Regions from separate parts of the Chryseobacterium sp. MYb264 genome, predicted to be linked through region 2. Evidence: riboswitches for the same ligand, from Rfam matches in the RefSeq annotation. Region 2 holds a riboswitch; each other region holds the start of a gene.
What was found. Region 2 has a riboswitch for S-adenosylmethionine ahead of VUJ46_RS16985 (SusC/RagA family TonB-linked outer membrane protein). Riboswitches for the same ligand answer to the same signal wherever they lie in the genome.

Region 1 (7,004 bases), 180 kb from region 2:
TGGTTTTTCTTCTGCAAAACTCGCTCTCATATCTTCTGCATCCTGAAAAATAAAGCTGGATGTTAAATACAAAGGCGTTGAATGCTCATCAAACTGAGTTCTTTCGGTTTGGGTTCTGATCGCAAGTGTTTCAAAATTTGAAAGTTGCTCATTGTTAGTTTCTGGTTGAAAATTTTCGCTCATAAACTTTTGTATATTTAAATCTAACAGTTTAGCAATTTAACAATGGAATGCTTCGACAAGCTCAGCATGACAATAGTAATTATTATTGGTAAACTGTTATATTATTAAATTGTTATATTAATATTATTATTATTTCGTTTCGCTTACTCTTAAAATATCTCCGAAAACTCCTCTTGCCGTTACCTGCGCTCCGGCTCCGGCTCCCATGATGACGATTGGATTTTCGCCATAACTTTCCGTATAAATTTCGAAGATGGAATCTGAACCTTTTAACTGTCCTAAAGCGGAAGTTGCAGGAACGGAAATCAGTTTAACATCAAGCTCGCCTTTCTCTTTCTGTAAATCTCCGTGAAGATCTCCAACATATCTTAAGACATGACCAGGCTCTTGGTTTCCCTTAATTTTTTCATATTCTTCATCTAATTCTTCCAATCTTGAAAGGAATTCTGATTTTGAAACGGAAAGTAAATTTTCCGGAACCAAATTCTGAATGTTGATATCTTCAAACTCATTAATCAGATCTAATTCTCTTGCCAAAATCAATAATTTTCTGGCGACGTCATTTCCTGACAAATCTTCTCTTGGATCCGGTTCTGTGTATCCTTTTTCCAACGCTTCATTGATGATTGTGGAAAACTTATCATCCCTCAACGAAAAATTATTGAAAACATAACTCAATGTTCCTGAGAAAACGCCTTTAATTCTTGTGATATTTTCTCCTGAAAGGTGTAGCAATTTAATCGTATCAATTAACGGTAAACCTGCACCAACATTGGTTTCGTATAGATATTTCTTTTTATTCTTCTCTAAAGATTTTCTTAAGTTTCTATACGTGGCAATCGGCAACGTATTGTAAATTTTGTTGGAAGAAACGATATCAAAACCGTTATCCACAAACGCATCATAATGCTTCACAAAATCTTTACTGGCCGTATTATCTACCATCACCAGATTTTCCAGATGATGTTCTTTTGCATACCCGATCAGGCTTTCAATACTGGAATTGGTTTGAGAATAATTTACTTTCTGTCTCCAGTCGCTTCCAAAACCGCCTTTGTTCAAAGCCATTTTCTTTGAATTTGCAATGGCTACGATTTTCAGTTGTAATCTTTTACGCTTGAGAATATCGTGCTCTGAATCTAAAATCTGTTCCACCAAAGTTCCGCCCACATTTCCATGCCCGATTAAGGCTAAATGAACGACTTTCGGTTTTCCGTAAATTTCTGTTTCAACAATATTTTTTGCAATTTCCGTCTGGTTATCGGTTACCACGATATTTACCCTTCCCGCCGAAGCAATTTGATTCAACAAAAGCGGAAATATTTTATTTCTCTGAAGTTCAGAAAGTATTTTGCTATAATTTTCCGAAACGAAGCCAATGACTGCAACATTACTAATGTTATAAATATTGCTTACTGCCCCGTTCGATTTTTCTTTTTTAAACTCTTCCTGCAGCACACGCACTGCATCTTCCGCATCTTTTTCATCTACCAAAACAGAAATTCCATTTTCAATAGCCTGCTGGGAAATTACACCCACACTTATTCCTTCTTCATTTAATACTTTGAAAATTCGGGAATCAATTCCGATATGTCCCAAAAAGTCTTTCCCTTCAAAATTTACCAGCGCTTTATTTCGATAAATGTTTATTGTATCTGATGTTGTCATATATTCAGAATAGGTTTTATGATATTATTTAATTGTTTATATTCCATTAAAAAGGCGTCGTGCCCATGAATTGAGGTGATCTCGTGATAGAAAACATTTTCCTTTTTCTCTTTCAGCTTTTCAAAGCACATTCGGATTTCAGAAGCCGGGAAAAACAAATCTGTATCTACAGAGATCATGTGCATTCGTGCCTGAATTTTTTCCAGTTGAGATTCATCAACATTAATATTCATCAGCAAATGATTCATCAGTTGATAAGCTTTTAAACTAAATCTATCGTTTAAAGCATTTCCGTGATAAACCAGCCAATCTTCCGACTCCAATCTTTGTTTTTCCTGATTGTATTTATTTTGAAATCTATCATTTAACGATTCCGGCGTTCGGTAGCACAACATCGCATGAATTCTCGCTTTTTGTAAAGGTTCATCTTTTTGATTTAATAAAAATTTCTGAACCAGACATTGTGCATGAAGCCAATCATGGGTTTTATAATCACAGGCAATAGGAATGAAAATTTCGGCAAGATGTGGTTGTTTTACCAACATTTCCCAACCGATTGCACCTCCTAAAGAACCTCCAATAATGGCGTATAAACTTGTAATATGTAAACTTTCAAGCCCTTGTAAAAAGATATTGGCAATATCTGAAGGCGTGAAATCTTCGTATTCATCAATTAAAAAATCATCAAATCCGTTTCCGGGAATATTGAAACACAGAACTGTATATTTATTAGTATCGATTACCTGATTTTCACCAATCAATTGTTTCCACCAGCCTTTTTCTCCGGCTACGTCTGAATTTCCGGTTAAAGCATGATTTACTAAAATGATGGGTGCTGAAAATAAGTCTTTCCCGAAAAGCTGATAGCTCAACGAGATATGATATTCCTTACCGGAATTTGTTTGATACGAAAGATTAATATAGTTTAGTTCTGTTTTCAATTCTATTATACTTTTTGATAATATCATTGAAAATGCCACAGGAAATGGCTGAAAAAAGATTCAGTAGTTATCTGTCCAAAATAATTTTGGTAGAACGTAGCACCTTCTTCGCTTTCGCAAAGGGTTGCTAAGGTTTCACAGGGTCTAATCCCTCAACCTTTCTTGATAACATTTTCAATATTTGAATGATCGAATAGTGCAAAGGTATAACATTTCTTTTAAATATTTATAAAAATTTAATTTAATATTAGAAACACAGATAAATACAAGGTTTTCAAAGCAATGTTAACTATTTTTCAGATTCGTAAAGTTGGAATTTTTTATCAAAAAAACTAACTTCGTATGGAAAATTGATGAAATATGATTGCCGAAAAACAAAGATTACAAGATACAAACTGGAAAAACTGGGGACCATACGTAAGCAACCGACAATGGGGAAATGTACGTGAGGATTACAGTTCCAACGGCGACGCATGGAATTTCGCCAATCATAATACCGCAGAAAGCTACGCCTATCGTTGGGGCGAAGAAGGCATTGCGGGAATCTCTGATGTGAAGCAGCTTTTCTGTTTTGCACTTTCCTTTTGGAACAAGAAGGATAAAAGGGTAAAAGAGCGTTTCTTCGGGCTCAGCAACCCTCAGGGAAATCACGGAGAGGACATTAAGGAAATTTTTTATTATCTGGATAATACGCCTACGCACAGCTATATGAAGCTGGTGTATAAATATCCTATCAATGCATTTCCTTATGATGAAATCCGTGCTGAAAATGCCAGAAGAAGCAAAAAAGAACCAGAATACGAAATCATCGACACCGGAATTTTTGACAACGATGAATATTTCGATATTTTTATTGAATATGCGAAAGCTGACCATAATGATATTTTAGTTCGCGTTACGGTTTGTAACAGAAGTCAGATTGATGCGCCAATTGTAGTAATTCCTACGGTTTGGTTCAGAAATAACTGGAAATGGGGGTACAATACTTACCAAGGGCGAACGAATGCTTCTCACGATGGCTGTATAGATATTAACCATGATAGTATTTCAATTAAAAAGTTTTATTCGAGAACTCAGAATTCGGAAAGTGCTTTCTGTGATAATGAAACGAATTCACCCAAATTGTATGGCGCTCCATATCCTGGAAACACCTATTATAAAGACGGAATCAACGATTATATTACCTACGGAAGCAATACCGTAAATCCTGAAAAAAATGGTTCAAAAGCATCTTTCATCGTGGATGATATGATTGGTGCCGGACAATCCAAAACTTTTGATTTCAGATTATCACCGAATGATTTAGATGACCCTTTTTATCAGTTTGATGATATTTTAAAAAACAGAATCAACGAAGCCAATGAATTTTATAATGAAATTCAGAATGACGTAACCAACGATGATGAAAGAAATGTTCAAAGACAGGCATTTGCAGGTTTACTTTGGAACAAACAATTCTATCATTATAACGTTGGAAAATGGCTGAAAGGTGACCCCAATTACGAAGCTCCGAGAGACTTCAACAATTATGTAAGAAATACAGAATGGAATCATCTTCACAATAAAGATATTATTTCTATGCCCGATAAGTGGGAGTATCCTTGGTATGCGACCTGGGATCTGGCATTCCACTGCGTTCCGTTTGCGATTATTGATGCTGAATTTGCGAAAGGACAGCTTCTTTTATTAACAAAGGAATGGTATATGCACCCGAACGGGCAGCTTCCCGCTTACGAATGGAATTTGAGTGATGTAAATCCGCCAGTTCACGCTTGGTCTTGTTTCAGGGTTTTTAAAATTGATGAAAAGCAAAACGGAAAACCCGACCTTCTGTTTTTAGAGAAAGTTTTCCAAAAACTTCTTCTGAATTTCACATGGTGGGTGAACCGAAAAGATAAAAACGGTAAAAATATTTTTGGCGGAGGTTTCCTCGGTCTCGATAATATCGGAGCATTTGACAGAAATACGGTTTTACAGGATGGGCAACATCTTGAGCAAGCCGACGGAACAAGCTGGATGGCGATGTACGCATTAAATATGATGCGAATTGCAATGGAACTCGCTCAGTATTATCAGGTTTATGAAGATATGGCAATTAAATTTTTTGAACATTATCTTTATATTGCCGAAGCCATGGAAAATCTGGGTGACGGAAAAGAAGGTCTTTGGAACGAAGAAGACGGTTTTTTCTATGATGTGCTTCAGCTTGGAAATGGAGAAAGTGTTTCTTTAAGGCTGAGAAGTATTGTAGGATTGATTCCAATGTTTGCGGTAGAAATTGTAGATCATCATTTACTGGAAAAAATGCCGAATTTCCAGGCAAGAATGGAATGGGTATTAAAAAATAAACCGGAACTCACCAAACTTGTTTCGCACTGGGACGAGGAAGGTCACGGAAGAAAGCATTTAATGAGTATTCTTCGTAAAAACCGTTTAACAAAGGTATTAACGAGAATGCTCGACGAGAAAGAATTTTTAAGTCAATACGGAATTCGTGCCATGTCGAAAGTGTATGAGGAAAATCCGTTTGTGTTTTCAGTTCATGGTAATGAAAATGTGGTTTATTACACGCCTGCAGAAAGTGACAGCCGCATGTTTGGCGGAAACAGCAACTGGCGCGGACCGATTTGGTTCCCCATCAACTTTTTGATTGTTGAAAGTTTACAGCGTTTTCATTTTTATTACGGCAACAGCCTGAAAGTAGAATTGCCAACCGGAAGTGGGGACAAGAGAAATCTTGATGAAGTCGCTCATAATATCAGCAACAGATTGTGCTCTATTTTCTTAAAAGATGAATTTGGACAACGACCTTTCAATGGCGGAAATGCTAAATTTAATTATGATGAAAATTTTAAAGATTATATCACTTTCTTTGAATATTTTCATGGAGATAATGGCCGCGGGGTCGGTGCTTCCCATCAAACAGGATGGACGGCAACGGTCGCAAAATTGATGAAACCGAGATTAAATATATAAATGTGAGCCTCTTTTTTTAAGAGGCTTTTTTATTATTAACCCAAACCGCGATAAAATATAAAATTATCAATAAAGCATCTTTAAAAATTAAATATTATCAATTAAAATCGATTATTTAAATTAAACATTCATTTTATTCCATATGAAACAAAACAGTTCGCATTAAAAACCATATATTAGTATTATTAAATCTAATGTTACATGAATAAAAAATTATTAGCATTTGTCAGTAATATTTTTAGAGAAAATAATAACAAAAAAGGGCTGCGTAAAATTTTTGGACAGCCTCTTTTTTTAGATAGATTTTGCTATTGTCAAAATCACAAAGGAAAAAAAATTAAAAAAAATCAAGAATTAACCGCTCGGTTAATTTCAATCTTATACTGCTCACAATACTTTTTGAACGCCCATCACCCAGTATGACATTCACAACAAGTCATCAAAAACACAAGTAAAATCACTACGAATTTCACCCATCTGTTCAAAATTTAATATTCATTTACAAAAAACAATAAATTACTTTCATTAAAATATTCTATATTTACCGGACTAAAAACTAAAAAGTAATCTCATGAAAGGAAAACTATTCCCTATTGCGGGTCTGTTTCTGTCAGGCTTGTTTATCAACAATGTAAATGCACAGGAATATCAACCCATCGCCATTCAAAGTGGTTTTAATGCTGACGTCATTGCCAATGGCGTAGGAACAGCCTCCAGCTCTACAACCTCTGATGTGGATGGGGTAAATTATGTATTTATCTCCCGTGATTTTCAGTTGACATCCAGCAGTACGCCACTCACGTACGGATTACCTGTAAACGGGCTTGTCAACTCAGCGGTAACAACTACCAACGGTCTTAGCTATCAGATGGCGCCCTACAATGGAGATAACTCGCTTCGTCTGAGCAGTACCATACCGTCCGGTACTCTTACCTTTTCAACTCCGACCCCTGCGATAAGCCTTTATTTGCTGGCTACAGGAGGAAGCGGTGCCGCAACCGTGGATGCAGTAGTCAACTTTTCTGATTCTACGTCCCAAACCTTTACCGGATTAAATATTTCTGACTGGTATGATGGGCTTAATTATGCCATCCGCGGAATTGGAAGGATCAATCTAAACAATAACAATCTGGAATCAGGAAACAATACCAATCCAAGATTATATCAGATCCCATTAGCCATTGATCCCTCAAATCAATCTAAAAACATCACCAGCCTTACCATAACAAAAACCAG
Region 2 (7,004 bases):
TCCTGATAATACAGATTTAATTATCGGCCCGTTCTTCAAGTCGAATGTGGTAGATGTTCTTGACTTTACTAAAAATCAAAAAATCCCGATTGTGGCACCTTTTGCCAACTCTCCGGAATTATATAACTACAGCAATTTGATTATCGTTGAAACAAATGATCAAACGTATGCTGATAAAATTGTTGAGGAAGTGAAGGCTTCTTATTCAGATCAAAAAATCTATGTGGTGGCAGGTGCTAAAAAAGAAAATGCCAATTACATTAAAGCTGGTCTTGAAAAAACTTTGAAAAGCCCAACGATAACGATTGTGAATTCTCCGGCAGATATTCAGCTGGATCAAAATATGATGACAGGGCAGTCTGCTCCGGTAATCGCGATTTTGGCAAATGATGATTCGGCGGCGGGTGAAGCGTTCTCCAATAAAGTGATCGCTTTATCTAAAGAAGTTCAGGGCGTAAAAGCATTCAGTATGTATTATGCTCCAAGCTTTGAAAGAAAAGTGGATGATCTTAGCCAGGCCAATTTGGTTTATTTGATGGACAGAAAGATCAATACCGACGGAAGTTTTGAAAAAGAAATTCTGGCGGCTTATAAAAGCAAATATTGTAAAACACCTCCTAAATATGCCATTGTTGGTTTCGATGTTGTGAACGATATGTTAACCAGAGAAAATAAAAAAGGAGAAATTTTCAAACAGATGAATAAGGTTCAGACTCAGCTGGCTACCAAGTTTGAGTTTGTAAAAGCCAAAGCAAATGGTGCTTATGTAAATACTGGTTATAGAGTAATCAGATTGGTTCCGTAAGGATATTATTAACATTATATTTATATTTGCAAAATATTTTAAATTACTAAATGAAAGCACTTGTATTTCCTGGGCAGGGTTCTCAGTTCGTAGGAATGGGAAAAGAATTATACGATTCTAGAAAAGACATTAAGGACTTAATGGAATCTGCCAATGAAATTTTAGGTTTCGATATTCTTTCTATTATGTTTAATGGAGCGGATGAAGACCTTAAGAAAACTGAGGTTACGCAACCTTCAATCTTTATACATTCAGTAGCGGCTCTTAAAGCGGTGAACGGTCTTGGCGCTGAAATGGTGGCAGGACATTCTTTAGGAGAATTTTCAGCATTGGTTGCCAATGGCGTTTTATCTTTTGACGACGGTTTGAAACTGGTTTCCGAAAGAGCAAAAGCAATGCAGGCAGCTTGCGATGCCAATCCAAGTTCTATGGCGGCAATTTTAGGATTGGAAGATGCTAAAGTGGAAGAAATTTGTGCTACGATCAGCGGTATTGTGGTTCCTGCAAATTACAACTGTCCCGGACAATTGGTAATTTCCGGTGAAACAACGGCAGTTGAAGAAGCTTGTGTAAAATTAAAAGAAGCCGGAGCAAAAAGAGCATTATTGCTACCTGTAAACGGTGCTTTCCATTCTCCATTGATGCAACCTGCACAAGAGAGACTGGCTTCTGCGATTGAAAAAACAAAATTCAGAAAAGCAACAATCCCAGTTTATCAGAATATCACGACTACCGCGATTACTGATCCTGATGAGATTAAAAATAATCTTATTGCACAATTGACAGGTCCTGTAAAATGGACGCAGTCTGTTCAGAATATGATCAAAGACGGGGCTAACAACTTCATTGAAGTAGGTCCTGGGAAAACCCTTCAGGGATTGATCAAGAAAATTGACGGATCTGTATCTGTTGCTTCTGCAATCTAAATAAAAATATGGGCGAGATATTTTCACCGGGAAAGCTGATGCTTACTTCAGAATATTTCGCAATGGATGGAGCTCTTGTCTTAGCGGTACCTACCAAGCTGGGACAAGAGTTTTACTTTGAAGAAAATTACGATGGGAATTCTCTTATTTTCTGGGAAGCCTATCATCAAAACAAATTATGGTTAAAGGCTGTCATTGATTACAAAAACTGGCAGATCATCGAAACCAATAGTATTTCCAGTGCTGAATTTATTTTAAAAACCTTAAAAAATGTTCAGTCACTTTCTACAATCAAATTCAAGAACGATTTTAGTTATCATTTAAAAACCAACCTTCAGTTTCCTGCAGATTACGGTTTGGGAAGCAGTTCTACGCTGATGACCAATCTTGCGGAATGGGCGGAGATTGATCCTTTTTATTTAAATTCAATCAGTTTAGGCGGCAGCGGATACGATATTGCGGTGGCAAAAGAGAAATCTGCAGTGCTGTTTCAAAGCAAACCTGAGATTACATATGAAAGGACGAATTTCAAACCTTCTTTTAAAGATGAACTTATTTTTATTCATTTAAATCAGAAGCAGGATAGCCGTGAAGGAATCAATTTTTACAAGTCTAAAACAAAGTCTCAAAAATTGGTTGATGAATTTTCGAATCTTACAAGAAATATTTTAGTATGTAACGAATTGGAAAATTTTTCTGAACTAATGTTAATTCATGAGCAACAAATTTCGAAATTCCTTGAAATTCCTACAGTTAGAGAGCGTTTCTTTGAGGACATCCCCGTTTTTGTGAAAAGTTTGGGAGCTTGGGGTGGAGATTTTGTCATGAGCTCAAAATTTGATGGCTTTGAGGACTATTTTTGGGAGAAAGGTTTTCGCACAATTTTCAATTGGAAAGATTTAATTAGTTTGTAATCAGTTTGTTATAAACTTGTTTTTTTATTTGCCATTCTGACTTATATCATTATATTTAAATCACTTTTAACAATTAATTAATATTAATTTTGTTGAACCCTAATATTGAAATAGAAAATATAAGTAAAATGAAACACGCTAAAATCATCCAGGATTTAGAAAAACTAGGGATTAAAGGAAGTTATGAGGTCATTTATAATCCTTCGTATGAAGAATTATATCAGGCTGAAGTTTCTTCTGAAAATCAAGGCTTTGAGAAAGCTGAGCTTACGGAATCTGGTGCAGTATCAGTAAAAACAGGAATTTTCACAGGTCGTTCACCTAAAGACAGGTTTATTGTTCAGGATGATGTTACAAAAGACACGATTTTTTGGGACGGTAAAGTAAACTTGCCAACCTCTCCGGAAATTTTCCAGTCTTGTAAAGACTTAGTGCTGAACCAGCTTTCTGGTGCAAAAAAAATCTATGTGGTAGATGCATTCTGCGGAACGAATACAGACACGAGATTAAAAGTAAGGTTCATCGTTGAAGTAGCGTGGCAGGCGCATTTCGTTACGAATATGTTCATCCGTCCTTCTCATTATGAGTTGGAAAGCTTTGGAGAACCTGATTTTACAGTCATCAATGGATCTAAAACGACAAATCCGAACTGGGAAGAGCAAGGATTAAACTCTGAAAACTTCGTGATGTTCAACCTTACCGAAAAGCTTCAGATCATTGGAGGAACCTGGTATGGTGGAGAAATGAAGAAAGGAATGTTTGCCATGATGAATTATTACCTTCCTTTGAAAGGGATGGCTTCTATGCACTGTTCTGCAAACGTAGGTGAAGAAGGAGATGTTGCTCTTTTCTTCGGTCTTTCAGGAACAGGGAAAACCACTTTGTCTGCAGATCCGAAAAGATATCTGATCGGTGATGATGAGCATGGTTGGGACAACAATGGAGTATTCAATTATGAAGGAGGTTGCTATGCAAAAGTAATTGACCTTTCAGAAGAAAAAGAGCCGGATATTTTCCGAGCAATTAAAAGAGATGCGCTTCTTGAAAACGTAGTAGTTCATGACGGAATTGCTGATTATACAGACGGATCTATCACAGAAAACACGAGAGTTTCTTATCCTATTTACAATATTAATAAAATTGTTTTGCCTTCAAAAGCAGGACACGCGAGCAAGATCGTTTATCTTTCTGCAGATGCTTTCGGCGTATTGCCTCCGGTTTCTATTTTGGATGAAGATCAGGCACAGTACCACTTCCTTTGTGGGTATACTTCAAAGTTAGCCGGAACAGAAAGAGGAATTACAGAACCTCAACCTTCATTTTCGCCGGCATTTGGTGAGGCATTCTTAACATTGCACCCAACAATGTATTCAAAAACATTGATCGGTAAAATGAAAGAACACGGCGCTAAAGCGTATCTGGTAAACACAGGTTGGAACGGAACAGGAAAAAGAATTTCTCTAAAAGACACAAGAGCGATCATTGATTCCATCATCGATGGATCTATTGAAAATGCTCCGAAAACAAGAATTCCAATTATGAATCTTGAAGTTCCTACAGAATTGCCAAACGTTTCTGAAGGCATTCTAGATCCAAGAAATACATATAACGAAGTTTCTGAATGGGAAGAAAAAGCGAAAGACTTAGCTTCAAGATATATCAAAAACTTTGAACAATATTGTAACACCGAAGAGGGCAAAAAGCTTATCGCTTCAGGTCCTCAGTTACAGGAACAAGCAATTAACTAAATTAGGAAGCCTCATCATTGATGAGGCTTTTTTTATGCTTTTAGCTGCGTTGAAAGGTATTGTATGACTAATTACAAATACAAAAGATAGTATTAGTAATATCATGCTGAGCTTCTCAAAGCATAAATTACTTCAAACTCAAAATTGCCAATCGATATCCATTCATTCCAAAACCGGATAAAACCGCATCAGAATTTGCTGCCGTTACCGACTTCTGACGAAATTCTTCTCTCTTGTAAATATTACTAATGTGAACTTCAATTTTCTGCTTCTGAATATTCTTTAAACAATCGGTAATAGCATAAGAATAATGAGTAAACGCTCCCGGATTAATCACCAAAGCATCAAAATCATCTTTCTGAAGACGGTTAATCAATTCACCTTCAATATTTGATTGATAATAAGATATTTCATGGATAGGAAATTCAGATTGTAATTTCTGTAAATAATCCTCCATCGTTACCGTTCCGTAAATTTCAGGTTCTCGGGTACCTAACAGATTAAGATTAGGACCGTTTACAATTAAAATTTTCATATCATAAAATTAAAAACTTTTTTTGAATTTCCGCTCCGTCAGTTCGAGTATTTTTCGCAGCGCAGCGGAGAAAAATGTATCGAGAACCGATATTCTAAAGCCAAAATTCGACTTCGCAACAAAACTTCTCGATACGATTTTTTTCAAAAATCTACTTGAAGTGACGAGGATCGTATGGATTACATTTTACGTATAGTGTAGCTTTAAAAGCAATTTCATTCATTACATTATTTTTAATGATATTTCTCATATTTAAAAATTTAACAATTTATATAACTGTCTATTTTGAAGGTTTTTAAAATAAATTTAACATAATTTTCATAAAATTATAATCAAAAATTTTAAAGTCTACTTGTTTTGTAGACTATTTGTTTTTAGATTTGCAAACATATTTCGATCGGCTTATAAAGAAAGATGGAGGGAACTGACCCTGTGAAATCTTAACAACCTGCGTGAGGCAAGGTGTTACATTCAGCCTTAAAAAGGAAAGATAAGCAATAATTTAATCATATTTATTGGTGCTTGTTGTTGTCTTTTTTGTAAAAGGTTGATTTTTAATTAATGTTAAACAAAATTGATTATGATTAATAAAAATTCATTTAATTCTAAGATTTGGATTCCACCTGTCGCGGTATTTTTCCTGGGAATTATCGGAGTACAAGGTCAGGAAATAAAAAAAGATACCCTGAAGGAAAAAGAGATAGACGAAGTAGTTGTTGTGGCTTATGGAAAAGCGAAAAGAAACAGCTATACAGGTTCGGTTTCCACAATTTCCAGTGATAAAATCAATAACAGACCTGTTACCAATATTACAAAAGCGTTGGAAGGTCAGGTTCCCGGGCTTCAGGCGGTAAGTGCTTCTGGGCAACCAGGGTCTGTGGCTTCGGTTCGTATTCGCGGGATTGGTTCTGTAAGTGCTTCAAGCGATCCTTTGTATGTGGTAGACGGACTTCCTTTTGACGGAAATATCAACACCATCAGCCCAAATGATATTGAATCGATGAGTGTGCTTAAAGATGCTTCTGCAAGTGCTTTGTATGGTTCAAGAGGAGCAAACGGGGTAATCATCATCACCACAAAATCGGGTAAAAAAGGAGAATCAAAGATCAATTTTAATATCAGTCAGGGTTTTTCTTCGAGAGCGGTAAAAGATTATGCACAGGTAAATACCGATCAGTATTTTGAATTGTATTGGGAGGCCATGAGAAACGGCTATGTTGCGAATAATATTGCTCCACAGCAGGCAGCTCAGATGGCAACAGACGGTTTGGTGAATGCTTTGGGAATCAATCCTTACGGAGCCAGTTTTGCAAAACCTGTAGGAACAGACGGAAAATTGTTGGCAGGTGCAAAAGCTTTGTGGAACGACAATTGGGCGGATGTTCTTCAGCGTGTGGCTTCTAGAAATCAGGTTGATTTGGATTTCAGTGGCGGAAACGAAAAGAGTAATTACTATTTCTCGTTAGGTTATCTTGATGATAAAGGAATTGCCATAGAGTCTGGTTTCAAAAAGTACAGTACAAGATTAAAATTAAATTCTGAAGTTAAAAAATGGCTAAATGTTGGTGCGAATTTAAGCTTTACCAACAGCGTGCAATTGGCTCCGGCTTCTTCGGATTCAAGTTCTGAAAATATTATTAACGTCGGGCGTATCATTCCTTCATTTTATCCTTACTATGAAAGAAATACCGATGGAAGTTATAAACTTGATGCAGGAGGAAATTATATTTATGATTTCGGAAAATACAGACCAACCAGCGCCTTGCAAAATCAGAATTTAGCAGCAACTTTACCTTTAGATAAAAACGAAAACAGAGAAGATAACTTTTCAGGAAAAGGTTTTGCTGAGTTTACGTTTTTGCCTGAATTGAAATTTAAGACCAGTTTTTCAGTTGATTTGGTGAATTATAACGGACATTATTATACCAATTCTTTGTTAGGACAAGGAACTGAAATTGGAGGTTCTGTTACGAAAACAAATTCGAGAACGCTTTCTTATACCACAAGTAATATTTTAACGTACGATAAAAAATTTGGTCAGCATCATGTGAATTTATTGGCAGGGCAGGAGTTTTA
Region 3 (7,004 bases), 610 kb from region 2:
TGCAGACGGATCTGTTAATAATGACTGCAGAACAGATGAGAAGCCGATTGCTTTTGCATTGGGATATGAAGCTGATGCCAACAGAAAGGCGGTTTACGATACCTGGGCGAAAATTATCAACATCCGAAATGCGCATTCTGTATTTAAATCAAAAACCTACACGATAGAATCTAATAATTTAACGAATGATCCGGAGGGTTTAATAACGAGGATTTACGTTTATGATAATCTATTGACAAACAACGATATGAAAAATGTGGTTGTGTTGGCGAATTATAATACAACAGCGAAGAGTGTAGTTCCGTATTTTCCTTATGTTGGGGCTTGGCAAAATTTAATGGATAATACCATTTCAAATATTACGTCAACAACGGCTCCGATTACGCTTCAACCGGGCGAATTCAGGATCTTTGGAAACTATACGGGGAGTTTATCCACAATAGATGCAAGTGGTTCTCAAAGGTTACTGCTTCAGATTGCTGATAACCCTGTGAAGAGCGGTTTCGTCAAATTGGTGTATAACAAAGCTAAAAACGGACAAATTTTCATCTATGACATGACGGGTAAGCTGATGGATTCATTTAGACTTGCTCAGGAAAACGGAACGCATGAGATGAAGGTGGGTTATCCTTCGGGAACATATTTGGTTCATTTAAAATCAGATACGGGAGTTTCGATTCAAAAAATGATAGTGGAATAGCTTGTGGATAAGTCTGAAAATGATTGTAAAGAGGTCGCTTAGCGATCTCTTTTTTTTATTAATTCATATATTATCCACGTTGAAAAGTATACTTGTAAACGGGTTGTTAAGACGTTTTTAATAGGTTATTCACAAAGTTACCCACATTGGTATTGAAGTTTATTCACGGCTTACTAATACCTTACTAACGGCTTATTCATATTTTATCCACGAGCTTATTAATACTCAATTTATGCTTATTCATATGCTTCTAACAGCTTGCTAATAGCTAATTAATACGTTTTCCACATCTTATTCACAATTGTGGAAAAGCTGATTGTAAGGGAATAATTACAAGTTTTTGCTATGTGAAATTAATAGTCTACCTTTGTGCTAGATTTATCAAGAAAGGTGGAGGGATTTGGCCCTGTGAAACCTTAGCAACCGCCTTTTCTAGACAGGTAATGGTGCTAATTCCAACCCAATTTGGGGGAAGATAAGTGAAACAATATTCTAAATATTATTCCATTTTCTTGACGGTCTTTGTTGGCGGATGTTGTCCGTTCGGGTTGATTATTAATTTTGCAAAAAACAAAAGATGAAAAAGCTTAGCCTATCTGTATTGCTACTTGGCGCTATTATAATTTCCGCGCAGGAACAGGAAAGGGAAAAACAGATTGAAGATGTGGTTATCGTGGGTAACCGAAATACTAAAAGAACAAAACTGGAAACTCCGGTTCCGGTAGATATTATCAATATCGAAAAGATACAGAAATCCTCACCGCAAATTACCGTTCAGGATTTATTAAATTATGTCATTCCGTCTTTCAATGCGGTTCGTCAGTCGGCATCGGATGGAACCGAGCATATTGATCCAGTCACATTAAGAGGAATGGGCCCGGATCAGGTTCTGGTTTTGGTAAACGGAAAAAGAAGACATACCACTTCTTTGGTCAATTATCAGAATACGGTCGGAAATGGTTCTGTCGGAACTGATTTAAGTGCAATTCCTGTAATTGCTATTGAAAAGATTGAGGTTTTAAGAGACGGAGCAGCGGCTCAGTATGGTTCGGATGCGATTGCCGGAGTTATTAATATTATTCTTAAAAAAGATATCGGTGCTTCTGCCACGTTGAATTATGGAATCACAGGAAGAGGAGATGGCGAAACGTATCAGGCAGGAGTGAACTACGGGTCATCTTTGGGAAAAGACGAAAGTTATATCAACCTATCTCTTCAGCTTAATCAAAGAGGAAAGACCACGAGAACTCAGAATCACAATCTGGATATTTTTGGAGATAATTTTGCCTATGATTTTGCTGATGATCCTGATGCAGCAAGAGCAGCTGATGATGCGATTATCAAGCAAAGAGGTTTATCCCGCGATGATTTCAATTTTCAGATCGGAGATGCCAAAATTAAACAGGCGCAGTTATTTGTGAATGCCGAATATCCTTTTAATGATCATTTCAAAATCTATTCGTTCGGAGGTTTCAGCATAAAAGAAGGTCAGGGCTATGGTTTCAGAAGGCTCCCTAGTGAGACTTCAAATAATGTGTATTCCATCTATCCCAACGGTTTTCAGGCAGTTTTGAATTCTCAGGTATACGATATTTCTTATGCTGTTGGAGCGAAATATAATCTGAACGACTGGCAATTTGATCTTAGCAATACGTTCGGGAGCAATACCTTTAAATACAATGTGGATAACACGTTAAATGCTTCATTAGGAGCGAATTCACCTACGAGTTTTTACGCGGGAGCTCATAGTTTTCTTCAGAATACCGTTAATTTAGATGTGTCTAAAAGTGTTGAAAATTTCAATTTTGCTTTTGGTGGAGAATTCAGATTTGAGCAATATGATATTAAAGCTGGCGAACAGGCTTCTTACGCCAGATATGATATTTTTGGAAACGTCGTAACGCCAACAACTCCCGAAGCCAATGTAATAGGGGCGGGTGGTGCGCAATCGTTCACCGGGTTTTCGACAGACAATGCTTTAACCAAATCAAGACATTCTACAGCGGTTTATGCAGATGTTTCTTATGATTTAGCTAAAAAATTAAATATCGATGCGGCGCTGAGGTTTGAAAACTATTCAGATTTTGGAAATACCCTGAATGGTAAATTGGCTCTCAGATATGAATTCATTAAAAACTTTGCTATTCGTGGAGCAGTAGGAACAGGTTTCCGCGCGCCATCTTTGCAGCAACAATATTTCAATAATTCTTACGCAGATATTTCAACCACCGGAGTTGGAATTGTGAAAAAAGGAATTTTTAACAACGACAGCAGAGCGGCTGAAATTCTTGGATTTGATAAATTAAAACAGGAAACCTCAGTAAATGGAAGTGTCGGATTTACCTTGAAACCTGCAAAAGGACTATTTATTACCTTAGACGGATATTGGATCGGCGTGAAAGACAGAATTGTGATCACAAGTAATATTACAGACGACAGATTACAGGATCCCGCTATCGTAGGTGAAGGAAATGAAGTGGAAAGTGCCCGATTTTTTGCCAATGCTATCGATACTGAAACGAAAGGGGTAGATTTGGTAGTTTCTTACGACTGGAAATTGGGCGGCGGAAATCTGAATATCAACCTTGCCGGAAATTATACGGAAACCAAGATCACCGATTTTCATTTTCCACAAGGCTTACAAACGCCGCAGGACGAGTTTTTCGGTCCTGATCAGATCAATATCATAGAAACCTTATCGCCTAAAACAAAGGCAACATTGGGCTTAAACTACGGAATCGGTAAATTTAATTTTCTGGTGAGAAATACGTATTTTGGTCAGGTAACAAGAGATGGCTATCCCTTCGGAGGCGTGCAGAAATTTTCACCAAAAGTAGTAACCGATATCAGTGTGGGCTATGATTTGACCAAAAATATCAATCTTACCGTGGGTGCCAATAATTTATTTGATGTTTTTCCGGATCTTCAGAGCTACGAAAATTCATATTATGGGGTTTTCAAATATGCTCCGGTTCAGATGGGAGCATTGGGAAATTATTTCTTCGGAAGGCTTAATTTTACATTTTAATTAAATGAATTCAACGTCACATCAGATTGGCTGGAAAACGGCAGTGGCCATTGTGGTTTCGAATATGATCGGAACAGGAATTTTTACAACGCTGGGTTTTCAGCTGGCAGATATTACGAATACATACAGCATATTCCTCCTTTGGGTCATTGGAGGAATTTTAGCGCTTTTCGGGGCTTTTTGTTATGCCGAATTGGGTTCTCATTTCAAAGGAAACGGAGGTGATTTTATTTATTTGAAAGAAACTTATCATCCAATTTTAGGATATTTGGTAAGCTGGATTTCTCTGATTATCGGTTTTTCTTCTCCGGTTGCTTTGGCAGCTTTGGCGATGTCTAAATATCTTTCAGCGTTTAATTTTTCTTTTGGAAATGGCTTTGCCATCGGCATTATTTTTCTCGTGGCGGCTTCTCTGTCATTTAGTTTAAAAACTTCGAGTAAGTTTCATAATTTTTTTACGTTCATTAAAATTGCTTTTATCATCATTTTAATTGCTTTGGGTGTTTTTCTTTCAAATTCGGAAAGTGTGGGGAACAGTCTTCTGTTTGATGATTCCTGGAAAAAAGAAATGATGCTGCCTGCTTTTGCCACATCTTTGGTTTTTGTGACCTATTCTTATACGGGCTGGAATTCTGCTTCCTATATTGCGGGAGAAATTAAAGATGTTCAGAAAAATCTTCCAAAATCATTAATTGTAGGAACAGTTTTCGTAACCGTTTGCTATCTTCTGGTGAATTTTATTATGCTGAAGCATGCGCCCGTAGCCCAAATGGCAGGAAAAGAAGATGTAATGGGTGAAGTGGCTAATAACATGCTTGGAAATACCTTTGGAAAAGTGGTGAATGTATTTATTGCTTTGCAGTTAATTGCTACCATCAGCGGTTATTTATGGGTAGGTTCAAGATTAACTCAGGCTTTTGCCAAAGAAAATAAACTCTGGAAATCCTTATCCGTCGGAAATAAAAAAGGAATTCCGGTTCGGGCTATTTTTGCTCATGCTGTGATTGCTACATTGATTATTTTAACGGGAAGTTTTAAAGAAATTTTCGTGTATACCGCTTTTATTCTTCAGTTATTTGCCAGTTTAGCGATTTCTACATCGTATTTTATTAAAAAAGAAGATCGAAAAATATTTAAATCCAATGTATTCTACGTTTTCCCGACGGTTTTTTTGTTGTTTAGTGTGTATATTTTGTATTTCACTTTTATTCATAATCCTAAAGAAAGTTTGATCGGGCTCGGAATTGTAGCGTTGGGTGTTATTTTGTATTTGATTGATAGAAAATTGACTAGAAGTAAAGTTTGATTTTTTTTAAAACCATTAAGGCTATTTAAGAAGTTAAGGTTGATGATACCTTTTTATTTAAATGAAAAGTCTTCGACAGGCTCAGACTGACAATGCGTATGTTTTAATTATATTTTTAATATAAGCAATTAGTATTCGCAATGTCATCCTGAGCGTGAAGCAGTCGAAGGATTTATTTTCGACATAGGAAGCTGAAGCGTTAAAAAAAATAAAAGTTAAGCCGTTAAGAAATTCCAACTGTTTGAAGCGCGAGACAAATGCCGAACCGAAGGCCTAATTTTGAATTCGCGCAAGTTTTGGGAATTTTAGGATTAAATTTTAATTTTTAGCATTCAGATTCCAGGTCTTGAATTTTTCGTTCTTTTGTTTCAAGACAAAAGGACAATTGAAATAAATAAGATACTTACGCTTCATTCAGAACAACAAACTATTAGTTTTAAAATTGAATTAATAATCCGTATCTTTGCAGCCACAAAATTTTCATAATGTCTAAATCATTAATTCCAAAATTAGAAGCTATAAAACAAAGATATAATGAGGTGGCAGACCTTATTATACAGCCTGATGTAATTTCAGACCAAAAAAGATATTCTTCTTTGAACAAAGAATATAGCGATTTGGGGAAAATTGTAAGAGTTTACGATCAATATAAAGGAGCGTTGGATACTATTGAAGAATCTGACGAAATTATTGCCGACGGATCTGATAAAGATTTCGTAGAACTGGCAAAAATCGAGAAAAACGAAGCGTTGGATAAAATTCCGGGATTGGAGGAAGAATTAAAAGTATTATTAATTCCTAAAGATCCTGCAGATGATAAAAACGTTATCGTGGAACTTCGTGCCGGAACAGGTGGAGATGAAGCCGCAATTTTCGTGGAAGATGTATACAGAATGTACACCATGTATTTCAAAACGAAAGGCTGGAGACATGAAGTAACCGATTCTAACGAAGCAGCAAAAGGATACAAAGAATTGATCATGAAAGTAGAAGGCGAAGGCGTTTACGGGGTGATGAAATTCGAATCCGGAGTTCACCGTGTACAACGTGTTCCTGAAACGGAATCTCAAGGTAGAGTTCACACTTCTGCGATCACAATTGCCGTTCTTCCGGAAGCTGAAGAAGTGGATTTTGAATTAAATCCTGCCGATATCGAAATGCAGACTTCACGTTCAGGTGGAGCTGGGGGACAGAACGTAAATAAGGTAGAAACGAAAGTTCAGTTAACGCACAAACCTTCAGGAATGGTGGTTGTTTGTCAGCAGGCACGTTCTCAGTTAGCAAACCGTGAGTTGGCAATGGAAATGTTGAGAACAAAATTGTATGACATCGAGTTGCAGAAAGTTCAGGGAGATATTGCAGCACAACGTAAATCGATGGTTTCAACAGGAGACCGTTCTGCAAAGATCAAAACGTATAATTATCCTCAGGGAAGAGTTACGGATCACAGAATCAACAAATCTATGTATAACTTAGATGCGTATATGAATGGTGATATTTCCGAAATGATCGATGCTGTAATCATGGCAGAAAATGCTGAAAAAATGAAAGGCGAAGAAGAAAACTTTTAAAGAAAATAACACTAATATTGCTCTTGAAATTTCAAGAGCTTTTTTTTGCTCTCAACTTACACAACACACTAAGAATTAAAATAAACTATGGGATGGATCAAGAATGTGCTGCTATTGGTGGTGCTTATCTGTGCACAAAATGTACGGGCACAGACCTCTGTTTTAAAACCAGACAGGGTGTTTGAACTGTACTTTAACACCTTTGTAAAGCATGATAATAAGGCTTTAACCGACCTCAATAATTACCTGAAAAATTTTATGGGCCAGGAAGCTATCTATCATATGGATATGAAAAATACCTACGAACAGGAGCTTACCGGGTTTACCAATCTTTTTCTTACCGGGTTTTCAGAAAGTGTGGGTAAAGAGTGCAAACAAGATGTAAGAAATTACTTTGCA

Region 1: another riboswitch for S-adenosylmethionine. It lies ahead of VUJ46_RS17850 (alpha/beta fold hydrolase); the one in region 2 lies ahead of VUJ46_RS16985 (SusC/RagA family TonB-linked outer membrane protein).
Region 3: another riboswitch for S-adenosylmethionine. It lies ahead of VUJ46_RS14270 (TonB-dependent receptor plug domain-containing protein); the one in region 2 lies ahead of VUJ46_RS16985 (SusC/RagA family TonB-linked outer membrane protein).

Annotation. Positions count from the first base shown of each region.
Region 1 covers NZ_CP142422.1:4,089,501-4,096,504, reverse strand. The annotation lists gene VUJ46_RS17860 (O-succinylhomoserine sulfhydrylase) at 1-183, opposite strand, end outside; gene VUJ46_RS17855 (ACT domain-containing protein) at 313-1,851, opposite strand; gene VUJ46_RS17850 (alpha/beta fold hydrolase) at 1,848-2,819, opposite strand; SAM riboswitch class I at 2,857-2,964, opposite strand; gene VUJ46_RS17845 (MGH1-like glycoside hydrolase domain-containing protein) at 3,153-5,768, shown strand; gene VUJ46_RS17840 (hypothetical protein) at 5,970-6,191, shown strand; gene VUJ46_RS17835 (T9SS type A sorting domain-containing protein) at 6,340-7,004, shown strand, end outside.
Region 2 covers NZ_CP142422.1:3,909,948-3,916,951, forward strand. The annotation lists gene VUJ46_RS16960 (LysM peptidoglycan-binding domain-containing protein) at 1-805, shown strand, start outside; gene fabD (ACP S-malonyltransferase) at 856-1,731, shown strand; gene VUJ46_RS16970 (GYDIA family GHMP kinase) at 1,740-2,645, shown strand; gene pckA (phosphoenolpyruvate carboxykinase (ATP)) at 2,774-4,393, shown strand; gene VUJ46_RS16980 (type II 3-dehydroquinate dehydratase) at 4,521-4,928, opposite strand; SAM riboswitch class I at 5,328-5,425, shown strand; gene VUJ46_RS16985 (SusC/RagA family TonB-linked outer membrane protein) at 5,509-7,004, shown strand, end outside.
Region 3 covers NZ_CP142422.1:3,304,219-3,311,222, reverse strand. The annotation lists gene VUJ46_RS14275 (alpha-amylase family glycosyl hydrolase) at 1-700, shown strand, start outside; SAM riboswitch class I at 1,076-1,182, shown strand; gene VUJ46_RS14270 (TonB-dependent receptor plug domain-containing protein) at 1,278-3,728, shown strand; gene VUJ46_RS14265 (APC family permease) at 3,733-5,034, shown strand; gene prfA (peptide chain release factor 1) at 5,520-6,605, shown strand; gene VUJ46_RS14255 (hypothetical protein) at 6,693-7,004, shown strand, end outside.